One region of the Paenibacillus sp. FSL R7-0179 genome, then DNA from elsewhere that is predicted to be linked to it. Evidence: predicted binding sites of a transcription regulator. Region 1 holds the regulator's gene; the other holds the start of a gene.

Region 1 (7,669 bases):
GTAAGCAGAATTCCCTTGAGCGGACGAATCCCGAATTTGCTGATTTCCTCATGCCGGATCAGAAAGTCCAGCGCTTCACGCAGCTCCTGCTTGGCATTGTCCTGTCCGCCGATCTCTTCAAAGGTCAGCTTGGAGGGGCCGTTCTTCTTGCGCTTCTTATCTGCACCTGCATTGACGGCCAGACCGCCGCGGGCATGGGCAATGAACAGGAGCGCGGCAACCATACCCAGCGCAATAATGACAGGGAAGATATTAATCCCCACAAAAGCCATAAAAATCAGCATGACCGGAACGAATCCGGCTACAACCTCTTTCCAGTACTTAGGCATTGTTCCACACTCCCATCTTGGCTGCTGCACGCGGCAGAATGATGAATTTGCTCTCTGTGCCGTTGCTCAGGCTTACATACACATTGTTGTCGTCAATCTCTGTGGCGGCTGTAACCCCGCTGTACTTGCTGTCCTGCTCCTTCAGTCCATCCAGCTTCGCTGGTATCAATGTATACTTCCGGCTCTCCATCGCTTCTGCTACAGAGAACATCGCTTTATCCCAATACTCATCCAGCAGCTCACTCGGCTTCTGTTCCACATCCAGCTTCAAGGTCCGGCCGTCAATGGCGGTGCTGCCTTCTCTCGATACATACTGCACCAGCTCACGTAATTTCGTGCCCGGCTGCAAATCCAGTTTCAAAGTGACCTCATTGCGTTTAATAGTAATATGGGAATCCTTCACTCCCTCGTAGGATGATACCAGCTTCTGCAGCGGCTCCTGCACCGCGAATTGACGGTAAGAATACCAGCCACCAAACAATAATGCAGCAGACAGCAGAGACGTTAGCAGCACAGGCATAAGACGCAGTTTCAAGAAACGTCCTCCTCTCAATAATGACCGAGCATAACTCTATAATAAAGACCATCCAGCGTGTCTAGCGCCCATCCGAGACTGACATGCTCTTAAGCATGTCTTAATACAAGTAGTAGTATATCACAGGTGTATATACGATTTTACATAAAGTTGTGAATATATTTAAAATTTTTGATACTAATTTCTGGATGTTTCATGCGGCATGAAAAAACGGCAGCTCAGATTCATAGCCTGAAATGCCGCTGCTACATTCATATTCCGGTGTCCCCTACATCCGGCTAACGCCAATTTCAGCCATCATAAATTCCGCAAAATCAGTTAACTGCTCCGGTTCATAGCCATCGGCGACGGCCGCACCGCTATATTCCTTCAGACACCGTCTCAGCAGCCCGTGATAGCGTTCCGGCAAATGCTGCAGTCCCCACTCCCCGCCCTCCTTCTTGGAAGAGACATGACCTTCCTGCACATAGTAGAGTACCCTGCATAGATTCAGGGTGTAATAGAGTGGAGCATTCCCTATATTCTGCTGCGCATCATCGATATCCCGGATAATAGAATCCAGATAATACCTGCGGTCTACCGGCGCAAAGGCCTCGCGGATCGGTTCCCCGTACAAGATAAACCCGCGATGGTAGACTACTGCAAAATGTGCCGCCAGATCAGCATCCTCAAACCCGCCGCACAGATAATTCTCATCGGTTCTATACCGCTCTAAATGAGCTTCTGAAAAGTGAAATTCAAACGGCGTAGGATACACGAAATTGTGCAGGTATGTCTTCAGGACGATAGACAGTTCAACTCCGCGCTTATTCGGCAGACTGTCATGAAAGGCTACGATACGCCCGGCAAGTCTTTGACTGACCTCTGCTGGCAGCTTGTCCTCTACGACAATCAGCAGATCAATATCGCTTGAATCCGGGTGAAAACAACCCATCGCCAGGGAGCCGTGCAGATAAATCCCCGACAGATTCTCCCCCAGCTCTTCCTTAAACAAATCCACTGCCTGATCCAAATATGCTAAAACTTCCAATTCAATCATCCTCCTTGAGAGACATTTATGTATGTTGGCGATAGCATTCGAGGTATACAATCAGTATATCAATTCAAGTATATTCATCGATGTATCTCAAACCATATATCTCCATTTAGCCACAGTTCCGCCCCAAGAAGAATACCCTGACAATACAGCGGTGTTGCCCCGTGACCGTCTGCCACCAGTCCAAGAACAGCTCCAGATTATTTTCAACATGATGGATACAAAAAAAACGGAAGAACAGATCATCTGTTCCTCCGCAATTTAGTTCTGCCGCTGAGTCCTTAGCTTAACGGTTCGGCAGACTGTACCCTTCACCGATGGCGCTGCCATCCTTGAAGCGGTAAAAGTTGTAATAGAATCGCCCGTCTTTTTTGTAAAATAGCTGCCAGGCATATTCCCCGTTATATACACCGGGCAGCAGCCGTTCAATCTTAACGTCCGGCAGCTGTGCGGCTATGATTTCGCGCATCTTCTCTTCCGAGGTGCCTTTGCTCAGCTCTTCGGCATACAGGCCGTTGTCGCCTCCGGCAGGCTTGCCCTCCAAGGTGAAACGGACCCACACCATCAGCTCGGTCCCCGCTTCATTTTTACCGGTCAGCACCCAGTAGATCTCATTGTCATTCCAGACGGATTTCTGGGCCTTGGTTACCTCTGTCAGTCCGGCTCGCGCCCGGGCCAGCTCCTTGGCTTCACTCCGCTCGTTCCACTGGTCCTTCATAATGTAGGCATAGAACTGGCTTAGTCCGAACAGAAGGAGCAGCACCACGGTAATCCCCAGCCAGATCCATTTTCTCCTCTTCTTCTTCACCACACTGTTTCCTTTCCCGTTCCCCTGAATTACCGTTTAAGCAGGCTCTCGAACGTCTCCTGTGCTTTGCGGCGGATAGCTTCTTCATCCAGTGTCAGGCATTGTCCATGCTTCACTACCTGCTGGCCGTTCACCCATACATGCTCTACATCCTTGGCGCTTGCCGAATAGACGGCATGGGAGAGCAGATCGGTATGCGGCAGCAGATGAGGCTGATCAATATCCAGCGCGATGAAGTCGGCCTTCATCCCTGCTGCAAGCCGGCCTACCCCGCTCAGGAAAACAGACTGCGCCCCGTACTCCGTAGCCATCAGCAGCGCCTCAGGAGCCGGTACGGCTGTAGGATCACCGCTTACGCCTTTATGGATCAGAGCCGCCAGCCTCATCTCTTCAAACATATCCAGGTTATTGTTACTAGCAGCGCCGTCTGTACCCAGGGAGACCTTAACCCCGGCTCTCAGCAGCTCAGGAACACGTGCAACCCCGCTGGCCAGCTTCAGGTTACTGCCGGGATTATGCGACACACCAACATTATAGCGGGCCAGAATCCCGATCTCCTCATCGTTCAGATGAACCCCGTGGGCAATGAGCGAAGGACGGGTGAACATTCCCAGCTTCTCCAGATGCGCGACTGGACGAAGACCGTAGTCGGCCACGTTCTGCTCCACTTCATGGCGCGTCTCGGACATATGGGTATGCATCGGCAGATCCAGATCATGCGCAGCCTCCACGAACTTCATGAAAAACTCTGGAGGACAGGTGTACGGGGCGTGCGGCGAGAGCATGGTAGTGATTCTGCCGTCAGCCTTGCCGTGCCAGTTACGGGCAAAAGCAACCGCTTCAGCGAGCTTCGCCTGCTGCACCTCTTCCGGACACAGCCCAATCACGCCGCGCATTAGCACCGCTCGAATACCGGATTGCTCTGTTACTTCCGCAACACGGTCCATATGATCATACATATCGAGGAAGGTGGTTGTGCCGCCCTTCAGCATTTCCAGCACGGACAAAGAGGTTCCCCAATATACATCATCACCAGTGAATTTCTCTTCCATCGGCCACATCTTCTCCTGCAGCCAAGTCTGAAGCACCATATCATCGCCGTATCCGCGCAGCAGCGACATGGCCGTATGTCCATGGGTATTGACCAGTCCCGGCATGAACAGCAGACGGCTGCCGTCTACGACCTGGGCGCCAGCCTCCACTACCGGCTCAGCTTCACCTATGTAAGTAATCAGATCATTCGCCAGGGTCATATACCCGCTCAGAACCGGCTTATCGCTGCCCGGAACCAGAAAGTGCCCGTTCTTGATTATCGTGATCTTACTGCTCATCTTCAGCCTCATCCTTTCCATCATGCAAATAATAGGCCAGGCTCTGCAGATCTGTGGTGAAATCTGCGGCATGAATCCGGATATTGGCAGGCGTCTTGAGAATAACCGGTGCGAAGTTCAGAATCGCCTCGATGCCGGAGTCCACAAGAATATCAGCTACATTCTGGGCTTCGCTGTCAGGTACGGTAATAATCCCGATCCGGATGCCCTGGGAGCGGATGGTATCGCTCAGCTCCTCCATCGGCTGCACAACCAGCGAGTTGATCTGCTGGCCCACCTTCGGCGGGTAGGCATCGAAGATCGCAGTAATCTTCATCGTATCCTTCAAGTAAGCGTTATAGTTAGACAAGGCATGACCGAGATTACCGGCTCCAACCAGTGCAACATTAATTTGCTGATCAAGCTTGAGAATATGGCGGATCTTCTCAATCAGATAGGATACATCGTAGCCGATGCCCTTTCGGCCGAAATCACCGAAATAAGCGAGGTCCTTACGGATCTGGGCGGGATTCAGATCAAGCTTCTGGCCCAGCTCCTGAGAAGAGACTGTGGAAATTTCACGTTTTTGGAGATCGTTCAGGAAACGCAGGTACACTGGGAGCCTGCGCACGACGGCCTCCGATATTTTATCCGATTTCATGTATTCTCCTCCTTAAAAGTTGTGTTAGACCCTTACAATTATAGCAACCGTGCCCCCCCGCCTGCCGGAGCGGCAGGACAGGGCGGGAACGGATCTTCAGGTTTATCATGACTTATTAATAATAGCAATAGCAGATGAATTAGGAAACCCCGCCGTCCTCCAGCCATTCGGCAATTCTCGGGACCATCTGCTCGGTGAGCATATGCTCCATCTTGGGACCGGGGAGTGAATACAGGAAGTACTTTCCGTAATGCGATTCAATGACTCTGGTATCGTACACAATTACGATGCCCCGGTCCTGCGCCGTGCGGACCAGCCGCCCGAAGCCCTGCTTGAAGCGGATGACAGCCTGCGGCACGGACAGCTTCATGAACGGGTTCTTCTTCTGTGCCTGAAGCAGCTCCGACTTCGCTTCTGCCAGCGGGTGATTCGGCGGCTGGAACGGCAGTCTGACAATCGCCAGACAGGTCAATGCTTCTCCGGGGATATCCACCCCTTCCCAGAAACTGCTGGTACCCAGCAGGACCGAGGCCGGGCTGTCCTGGAAGCGGCGGATCAGCTTGCTCCGGCTGCCGCCTTCCACACCTTGTCCGAGCACCGCGATATCCTGGGAGGCAAGCGCCTCCTTCAGCGGATCATAGACCTGCCGAAGCATCTTATAGGAGGTGAACAACACCAGCATCCGCCCCCGCGTGGTTACAGCAGTCTCGGCAAGAGAGTGAACGAGGGTGTCCACAAAGCGGGCATCCCCTATGCTTCCCTTGACGCTCGGGAAGTCGCGGGGAATAACCAGCAGAGCCTGCTCCCTGTATTTGAACGGTGACGGAAGCAGCGCTGTCATCAGACGACCCTGCTCCGCAGCTTCACCAAGACCCAGGTTATCGATCATAAACTGGAAGGACTTATCCACGGATAAGGTGGCCGAGGTCAGGATGATACTCTTCTTCTTGTCGAAGAACAGCTCCCTGAGCTGGGTACTGACATCAACGGGAACAGCATACATTTGCAGAGACTTCCCCTTATAATTACCGCTTCCCTCCAGCCAATACACGATATTCTCATCGTTCAGACTCATGAAAAAGCGGATCTGCTCTCTAATGGATGCCAGATCCTTGAATAACCCGCCGATATCAGTCACAAGACTGTCCGAGGAGGATTGGCTGTCCGTGTCACGCATCTCACTGAGCATTTTGTCACCCTTGCGGATAATGTCGCTTAGACTGAGGTTCAGTGTATTCTCAAGGGCGGCCAGCTCCTCCCAATCCTTCGGCTTCTTGCCCGGCTGCAGGCGCGCCACCAGCTGGCCTGCTTCACCGGCTCCGGCATCGCTGCGCTCGGGCAGCAGGCTGAAGAGCCGGTCGCTGAGCGCATCCCAGGATTCCTTCACCGTCAGAAGATCGGGGTAGATCCGGTCGATCACACCGCTCCATTCGGAGGCCTGCTCACTGCCTGAAGACTGCAGACTCTGACGGAGGGCAGGCAGCTGCCCGCTCCGGCTATCCTTGTAGAGACGGGTGAGGGTATGGGCGAATGTGAAATATTTCATCTGCATACCAAGATGCTTACCGGCAATATCCTCCAAATGATGGGCTTCATCAATAACAAGGTGGTCATAAGCAGGAAGAAGCTGATGCCCCGCTTTGACATCTGCGAACAGCTTGGAGTGATTGGTGACCACAACATCGGAGATCCCGGCTTCATGCTTGGCGCGGTGATAATAGCATTTGCGGAACCAGGGACAGGCGCGTCCCAGGCAGGAGTCGGTATCACTGGCTACAGTCTCCCAGAAATCGCCGCCCCGTCCGCTTAAGTTAAGCTCCTCATCATCGCCGGTTGTCGTCTGGGTCAGCCATACGAGCATTTGTGCAGCGGTAAGGGCCTCTTCTCTTGGACTTGTAAAGTCCTTTTTGTTCATTCTATGCTCGAACTTGCGAAGACACAAATAGTGCCCTCTTCCCTTAAAGATGGAGGCCTTGAACGGGAACGGCACAACGCTGGTCAAGAGCGGAATATCCCGCTCACGCAGCTGGTCCTGAAGGTTAATGGTATGAGTGCTGACCATCACCTTCTGATCACTTTTCACACTATGGTAGATGGCCGGAAGCAAATAACCCAGCGATTTACCGGTGCCGGTTCCCGCTTCAATCAGCAGATGCTTGTCCTGCTCAAGCGCTGTAATGACCTCATGGATCATCAGCTCCTGGGCTTCACGGCTCTCATACTGGGGAAGAACAGCCTTCAGCCGCAGGGTTACCTCTTCCATATACTCTTCAAAGGTAATATTATCCAGCGGATTGACGCTTCCTTCCTCCCGGGGCGTAGCCAGCTCCGCCCAGTCCCCCACAGCCAGCGCAAGCTGGCGGTAGAAGCTCAGCTCTCCTTCCGGCTGAAAGGTCTCCATCTCCCGCTCCCGCAGCAGACCGTCGAAATACCAGGCCAAATCACTGTCTTCGTCTGCGAACAGCTCATTCAGCCGCTGAATGGTCAGCAGCGGCAGACTGTGCAGCTCTTCCAGACATTTGAGCAGCACAATAGCCGTGGCAAGCGCATCACTGTCCGCCTGATGGGGACGGTCATGCGTAATGCCGAAATGGCTGCTTACCGCACCTAACTGATAGGTGCTCAGCGAGGGAAAGCATATTTTGAGAAAATCGATCGTATCCAGAATCCGCCCCTGAAACGGCAGGTAGCCGCAGCGGTCCAGCGCATTCTGCAAAAAATGAAAATCAAACGCTACATTGTGTCCGACAAGGACCACATCATCCAGCAGCGGCACCAGCTCCATCATCATCTCATCAAGCTCCGGCGCATCCTGTACATCGCTGTCTGTAATTCCGGTCAGGCCCGTAATAAAAGGAGGAATTGGCGCTCCGGGCTTGACGTAGGAACCATACACCCGGGAGATCGTCCCGTCTTCTTCTATAATGGCAAGGCCAACCTGGATGATCTCTCCCACAGATTGGGTTCCCGTAGTTTCAAAATCAAGCACG
Region 2 (7,669 bases), 2.2 Mb from region 1:
ATCCCATCAGCCCCATCACGATAATGAATACGCTCCAGCTTCCGCTCGCCCACGGAAGGGCAAACAGCGTCAGAGCATTCATGGCCAGAGCGCCGACAATCAGGCGGTTGACCCCTACCTTATGGTAGAGCGAACCGCCCAGCAGCTGACCGGCAATCCCGCCAAGCGACTGCACCAGCAGAACGATTCCCGCGTCCTTCATACTGCGTCCCAGTTCATCGAATACATACATTGTAACCAGCGGCCACATCAGCGCACTGCCGGTAGCATTAATAAGACTGGCAATCAAGAATACTTTAATTTCCTTCGGATAGGCCTGCATAAATCTCATATCTTGTCTGTCATCCCCTGTAACATAGCTGTCATTAATCCATCCAGTATCATCCCAACACAGGGGGCAGGGCAAGTATTCGCGTTAATGCTGTATCGCGGCAAACCAGGGAATTATTCTATTGAAAATCAATTCCGTCTTCACCGCCGCCAGCGATATTAATATTCTATAACCCGCTCTTTCTCACGTAAACAAAAATACCTTGCCGGCACTGATTCGTTCCCCGGAACCCGGGGTAATGATCCATATGAAACACTCCCTATTTTATTCACCGTGAGATCCGATTTCGTTCCCCCGAATCGGATTGCACGGTGAATTTTGTTTAAATATAAGAATTTATAAGTCTTACTCTATAAATTATCCTTTTAAAAGGACGGCAAAGCCGTTTCCACTTGTGTCGGGAGAATGATTCTGTTATATTCACGCAAAAACACTCCCTGTCTCTGCGAATCCCTTGAAGCAGGGTACCGAGAAGCAGGAAGTGCTTAGGCCAAGCTATGTTACAATCCGGCGATATACACCGGGTCAGGTCCGATAATGATTAAGCGTGTTTCTTCAAGCCAGCAGCAGGGACGCCTGCAGCCGAGTTCACTGCTCCCGGCTCCTTGCGCAGATAGGCCATCCAGTACGCAGCAGCCACGAAGATCGCGCCGCCCGTCAGATTGCCCAGCCAGACCGGAACGAAGTTGGCCGCATACTGGCCCCAGGTGAAATGTCCTTCGAAGATTGCAGCAGGGATAAGGAACATGTTAGCTACAACGTGCTGGAAGCCGATGGCCACAAACGCCATGGTCGGGAACCAGATACCGAGGATTTTGCCGCTGAAATTGTCAGCCCCGTACGACAGCCATACCGCCAGCGCGACGAGCCAGTTACAGCCGATCCCGGAGATAAAAGCCTGCAGGAACGTAGCATCGATCTTATGCTCCGCCATGCTTACCAGCTTCTCCAGATACACACCATCTGATGTAAGGCCAACGATGTGACCGAAGAAGTACGCGACGAACAAGGCACCGGCCAGGTTGCTGAGCGTGATCAGCACCAGATTCTTCATCACTTCCCAGAACGAGATCTTCTTCGCAATGAATGCCAGCGGCACCGCCATCATATTGCCTGTCAGCAGTTCCCCTCCGGCAAGCAGCACCAGAATGAGTCCAACCGGGAACACCGCAGCCCCGATGAAGTTAGCAATGGACCCCCACTCGGCAGGTGCACCGGCAATGACACGAATATCCAGCAAAAATCCGAGCGCGATAAACGCTCCTCCCAGAAAACCGAGAATGAGTACAGTGCTAAGCGGATTGTGTGCCTTCTTGACTCCGTTCTCTACCGTAACTTCAGCGATTCCCTGCGGTTTGTTATAAGCCATGATTCCTATCCCCTTCTAATTACTTAAAATTTGTTCCTTTATGCCATTGTAACGTGATCCTAATCACATTTACGTGATAAAAATCACTATCCGAAAAACCAAGTGAAAGTTTTCACTGACATGTCAAATTTACCATAAAAGCTGGCGGCATGGTATATTTTTTCATCCCCGAGCTACTATTGCAGAACAAAATGCCTGCGGCATCCCCTTCGTGATCGGTTTTTCGACCACATCCGGCCCACACGCCTCTGCCGTACCCAAAAAAAGAGCCCTAAGCGGGCTCCGGCAAAATGTTAGCTTTTATACATGTACAGGTTCTTTGACTGGAGCCGGTTTCGGCAGAGCCTGAAGGCCTGCGGTGTTCAGGAAGTTCCAAGGCTTGTTGTAATGCGGCTGGAAGAAGAAGTCGATGAAGGCCAGCTGGTCAACGGTCATCTTATTCTGGATGCAGACCGATACGGTATTGATCGACTGCGTCAGATCCATCTTGGACATAATCTGCGCGCCCAGTATGCGGCGGGTGGCACGGTCAAAGACCACTTTTACCTGAACCTGCTCGAAGGTCGGCATGAACTCCGGACGGTAGTTGTCGATCAGCATCACACTCTCCGTATCCATTCCCTCGGCTGCAGCCGCCTCTTCCGTCAGTCCGGTTCCGGCAATATTGTCCTCATAGATCTTGATGCCCGATGTTCCTTGCGTACCCATGTAAGGGATCGTATTCGAGACCAGATTGCGGGCGACCAGCGTTCCCATGCGCACTGCGTTGGTGGCCAGCGGGATATACGCGTGTTTACCAGTAGGATTGTAATGAATCGCGCAGCTGTCACCGGCAGCATAGACATCCGGCAGGCTGGTCTGCATATAATCGTTCACCATAATCGCGCCGTTCGGCAGCATATCCACTTGACCCTTCAGCAGGTCAGTATTCGGACGGAAGCCAATGCAGAGAATCACCAGATCCGTCTCATGCTCACCCTTGCTCGTAATCACCTTGGTCACTCTGCCGTTCTCCCCTGCGAAGGAGGCGACCTTCTCGCCCAGCGCCAGCTTAATGCCGTGATCCTCAAGCGACTGCTGGATCGGTGCGGTGAACTCTTCATCGAGATATTTGCTCAGGATGCGGTCTTCCCCATCAATCAGCGTAACTTCCTTGCCGTTCATCTGAAAAGCTTCCACCAGCTCGACCCCGATATATCCGGCACCGACCACAGTAATTCTATTCACCTTCTGCGCTTCTTCGATAATGGTGTTGGAGTGATTGTAGTTTTTCGAGAGCAGGATGCCCTCCATGTCTATTCCTTCGAGCTTAGGCACGATCGGCCATGAGCCGGTTGTCATAATTAGTTTGTCATAAGTATCTTCCATTTCCTCGCCGGTCACGAGGTTGCGGGCTTTCAGCGTCCGGCGGGCGGTGTCAATGTTGATTACCTCATGGCGCATCTTCGTCTGCACACCCAGCGCAGCCAGCTGTTCCGGGGAGGAATAGAATAGTCCCTGCGGGTCCTTGACCACACCGCCAACGTATAAGGCAATGCCGCAAGACAGGAATGAGATATTATCGTTTCGCTCGTACACCGTTATTTGTGCATCCGGGTATAACTGTGCGGTATTTACTATGGCGGCCGTTCCGGCGTGGGTACATCCAATGACTGCTACTTTCATGATTTCTTCCTCCTCCAAGTTGAAAAGCTTATTTAGTAGGGCTTGTGTTTACATTTGTGATTGTTTTCACTTTATACATTGATTATATTGTGATATTTATCACATTACAAGTAGTTTTGTGATTTTTATCACAATGTTCACAATTTTAAATTTTAATAACTTTGGAGTTTCACCCCGTTATCCACTCCACTAGTACCGCCGATGCGCTCTTCAACCTTGGCTTAGTTTCCCCCGGAGGAGGGGCATTATGTCTGCCAGGAGCTGGAAACCGCAGGAGAGAGCTTGACTGAGGTGGCGAATCCCGGTCCCATTGTGATCGGTTTTTCGATTACATTCGGCTTACGCGACGCTCCCCGTCCATTTGTGATCGGTTTTTCGATTACATTTGGCCTATGCGGCGCTCCCGGTCCAATTGTGATCGTTTTTTCGCATACATTTGGTCCATGTGCCTGCGACATCTCCCATTGTGATTGGTTTTCCGCATACAAAATAGCCTCACCCTCCGCAGCATACCTGCGGTAAAGTGAGGCCACACTAGAACTATTAGCTCAGGGATGCCTTATTCCAGACCGGAAATTACGCCATCCTCATCCACCAGTATTCCTTCTGCCGCCGGCTTGGCGGGGAGGCCCGGCATCGTGACCATGTTGCCGGTGATCACTACAGCGAATCCCGCCCCGAGGGACAGGGTGATGTCCCGGACGCCCATGGTGAAGCCTTCCGGGGCTCCGAGCAGCCGGGGCTGATCCGAGAAGGAATACGGGGTTTTGGCCATGCAGACTTGAAGATGGTGCAGGCCCAGCCGGTCAATAATAGCTAGACTGCGCTTAGCGGCCGGAGAGAAGGCTACTCCAGCTCCACGGTAGATCTCCGTGACAATGCGGTTAATTTTGGACGGAATATCCAGATGGTCGTCATATAGCGGTGCGTACTGCACAGGCTCCTCCTGGTCCAGCAGCTTCAGCAGCTCCTTCGCCAGCTCCTGTCCGCCCGCGCTTCCCTCCGCCCATACCTTGGATACCGCAGCAGGTACACCCAGCCGCCTGCAAGCCTCCAGCACCTCATTCACTTCAGCAGGGGCATCCCCTTCAAAATGATTCAGCGCCACCAGCACAGGCACGCCGAACTTGCGCAGATTCTCAATATGCCGCTCCATATTGGACAAGCCGGAGAGCAGCGCCGGCCGGTTGCCCTCATACAGCTCTTCCTTGCGGACACCGCCGTTGTATTTGAGCGACTTCACCGTAACCACCAGGACAGCCGCAGCAGGAGCAAGCCCCGCCTGGCGGCATTTGATGTCCATGAATTTCTCCGCGCCCAGGTCCGCGCCGAAGCCTGCCTCGGTCACCACCACATCGCCCAGCTTCAGCGCGTAGCGGGTTCCGATCACACTGCTGCAGCCGTGGGCAATATTGGCGAACGGGCCGCCATGCACAATGACCGGGGTTCCTTCCAGCGTCTGCACCAGATTCGGCTTCACCGCCTCCTTCAACAGCGCAGTCATCGCCTCCACAGCTCCAATTGCCTGGGCGGTTACCGGTTGTCCTGCATGGTCATACCCGACCAGAATACGGCTAAGCCGCTGCTTCAGATCCGTAAGGTCGCTGCACAGGCAGAGCACGGCCATAATCTCCGAGGCTGTTGTAATCTGAAAACCGCTCTCCCGCACAGTTCCGTTGCCGTCACCAATGCCGGTCACAATATTCCGCAGGCTGCGGTCATTCATATCCATAACGCGTTTCCAGACGATCCGCTGCGGATCAAGCCCCAGGCTGTTGCCCTGGAACATATGATTGTCGATCATCGCCGAGAGCAGGTTATGCGCCGCTGTTACAGCATGGATATCCCCGGTGAAATGCAGGTTGATCTCATCTGCCGGAACGATCTGCGCCTTGCCGCCCCCGGTCGCTCCGCCCTTCATCCCAAGACACGGACCAAGCGAAGGCTCACGCAGCGCTGCTACCGTGCGTACACCCGCTGCATTCATCGCCTGGGCGAGCCCGATCGTCGTCAGCGTCTTGCCTTCACCTGCCGGTGTAGGATTCATTGCGGTAACCAGAACCAGCTTGCCGTCCGGTTTGTGCTTCAGCTCTGCCCAGAGCGAGGGCGCCAGCTTGCTTTTATATTTGCCGTACAGTTCCAGATGCTCTTCCTTAATCCCCGCTGCCGATGCTACCTCTGTAATTAACCTCATGCCTGTATGTAACCCTCCTGCCGTTATTATCCTGCATCCTTGCTTCCTGTAAGCCATTCATGGTGTCACGCGAAACATGTCTCTTCAAAGGATACAGTGTCTCTGAAAAGATTCAAGGATAATTTTCATAAAGGGTGCCTCCAGAGCGGTTAATTTCAGCCTCATTACAGCAGGGATTCGATAAGCGCCTTCATACTCTCCGGTGATTCCTTCGGCTCGACACGGGCCACTACATTGCCGCTGCGGTCCACCAGGAACTTCGTGAAGTTCCACTGGATATCACTGCTCTCACCGTCACCCGGCTGTTGGCCCTTCAAATATTGAAACAGCAGACTCGCCTCCGGACCATTCACATCGACCTTGGCGAACACCGGGAACGTGACTCCATAGTTAATTTGGCAAAAGGACTCCGCTTCCTCGCTTGTGCCCGGTTCCTGACCCCCGAACTGGTTGCACGGAAAGCCCAGCACTACCAGCCCCTGGTCCCCGTAATGCTCGTGCAGCTTCTGCAAATCTCCGTATTGCGGGGTCAGTCCGCACTTGCTGGCCGTATTGGCGATCAGCAGCACCTTGCCCTCATAGTCCTTAAACGGCACTTCAGTACCCGAAGGCTTCACTCCGGAAAAACTATAAATTGACATTTCTGCTTCGCTTCCTTTCGGCTATATAATTCACCTCTTTATTTTACCCTATTCGCAGCCAAAACCAAATTCCGGCGGGGATGGCTACGCCCTGCGTTCCAGCCCGCAGGCTTCGGCGATGAGCCGGATGGATTGCAGCTTGTCCGCGAAGTCATGGATATGCGAAGAAATCATCAGTTCCCCGCAGCGGTACTCTTCAGCCAGCAGCTGAAGCTGCTCCCTGACTTCAGCAGGCGAGCCTATGACCATCCGCTTCCGGTTATCTGTAATGGTGAAGCGGTCGTACGGGGTATATGTATAGTTCAGCGCAGTCTCTACGGACGGAGTCGGGGAAGAGATGTGTTCTCTCTCCAGGCTGACTAGCGAGAGATCCATACTGGCAGCCAGCCGGTCTGCCCCCGCCGATGTCTCCGCACAGACGGCGAACACCGCAAGCAGCGACTTCGGCGTTGCAGCAGCCACGGACGGCGTGAAGCTGTCCTGGTACTCATGCACCGCGCCTGCTCCTCCATTCCGGGCAATGAACCGGGCGAAGGCATACCCGGTTCCCAGCCGGGCCGAGAGCGCCGCACTCTCCCGGCCTGAGCCCAGCAGCCAGACCTCCGGCGCTGAATCCACCGCAGGTGTTGCCCGTAATCCGGCATACCGCTGCGGGGAGGCTCCGCCCTCAGATTCATAGAGATAGGCCACCAGCTCCTGAATCTGCTGCTCGTACCGGTCAACGTCGTCAATAGTGACACGGGTATCCTGCAGTGCTTTGGCGGCCAGAGCACCGCCGCCTGCCGCCCTCCCTATCCCAAGGTCGATCCGCCCGGGATAGAGCGCCTCCAGGACACGGAAATTCTCAGCGACCTTGAATGCACTGTAATGCGGGAGCAGCACTGCTCCCGAGCCGATGCGGATCGCTGAGGTCACCGCAGCAAGATGCGCCATCAGCACTTCAGGGCTGGAGCCGGCGAGGCCCGGCGCAGCATGATGCTCCGCGACCCAGAAACGGTGATAGCCGAGCCGCTCCGCCTCGCGGGCCAGCAGCGCCGTCTGCCGGAGCGCTTCGGCCGGAGTGCTTCCCTCCGGCACCGGGGATTGATCGAGAATGCTTAATTTCATATGAGAGCAGCTCCAATGGGTTGGATTTTCGAGGCTTCAGCATACCGTACATCCTATACTAACTATACCCGTACCGTTGTAATTCACAAACGGAAGACTATAATCCGCCCAAACAAACGCACGGGCTGAAGATACAGTTCAGCCACAGACAGATGTGTCAAAGGTTACTTGCACAGGAAACAGGCGGCTCTTCAAGGATCACGGAGCCGCCTGTTTAATTTTCACTAGGAAGGAATGCATCAACGCTGTTCATGTTCCTTTTTCAGGGAGCCATGTTACCCGATGCTGTTGGTGATACTGGTAGTGCTCCTGTTGCTTACCGGCGCTGCCTCTTTTACTGTTGCACCATCTTCACCAGCATA

What was found. The regulator Rex, encoded in region 1, represses fermentation and respiration genes when NADH is low (regulators of the CRP and FNR family bind a similar motif). The targets are predictions, from matches to a motif close to TTGTGAAATATTTCACAA.
Region 2: MKX63_RS06730 (formate/nitrite transporter family protein) is a predicted target of Rex. The motif match lies at 1,801-1,818, and genes of this name have one in related genera.

The regions. Positions count from the first base shown of each region.
Region 1 covers NZ_JBBOCC010000001.1:3,743,573-3,751,241, reverse strand. Annotated here, with positions in the region: gene MKX63_RS16535 (AAA family ATPase) at 1-329, opposite strand, end outside; gene MKX63_RS16530 (hypothetical protein) at 322-864, opposite strand; gene MKX63_RS16525 (aminoglycoside adenylyltransferase domain-containing protein) at 1,133-1,903, opposite strand; gene MKX63_RS16520 (cell wall elongation regulator TseB-like domain-containing protein) at 2,187-2,708, opposite strand; gene MKX63_RS16515 (amidohydrolase) at 2,738-4,039, opposite strand; gene MKX63_RS16510 (redox-sensing transcriptional repressor Rex) at 4,029-4,679, opposite strand; gene dinG (ATP-dependent DNA helicase DinG) at 4,819-7,669, opposite strand, start outside.
Region 2 covers NZ_JBBOCC010000001.1:1,528,349-1,536,017, reverse strand. Annotated here, with positions in the region: gene MKX63_RS06735 (MFS transporter) at 1-331, opposite strand, end outside; gene MKX63_RS06730 (formate/nitrite transporter family protein) at 873-1,700, opposite strand; gene MKX63_RS06725 (FAD-dependent oxidoreductase) at 2,001-3,365, opposite strand; gene MKX63_RS06720 (formate--tetrahydrofolate ligase) at 3,925-5,559, opposite strand; gene MKX63_RS06715 (glutathione peroxidase) at 5,724-6,200, opposite strand; gene MKX63_RS06710 (LLM class flavin-dependent oxidoreductase) at 6,285-7,307, opposite strand; gene MKX63_RS06705 (DUF3243 domain-containing protein) at 7,642-7,669, opposite strand, start outside.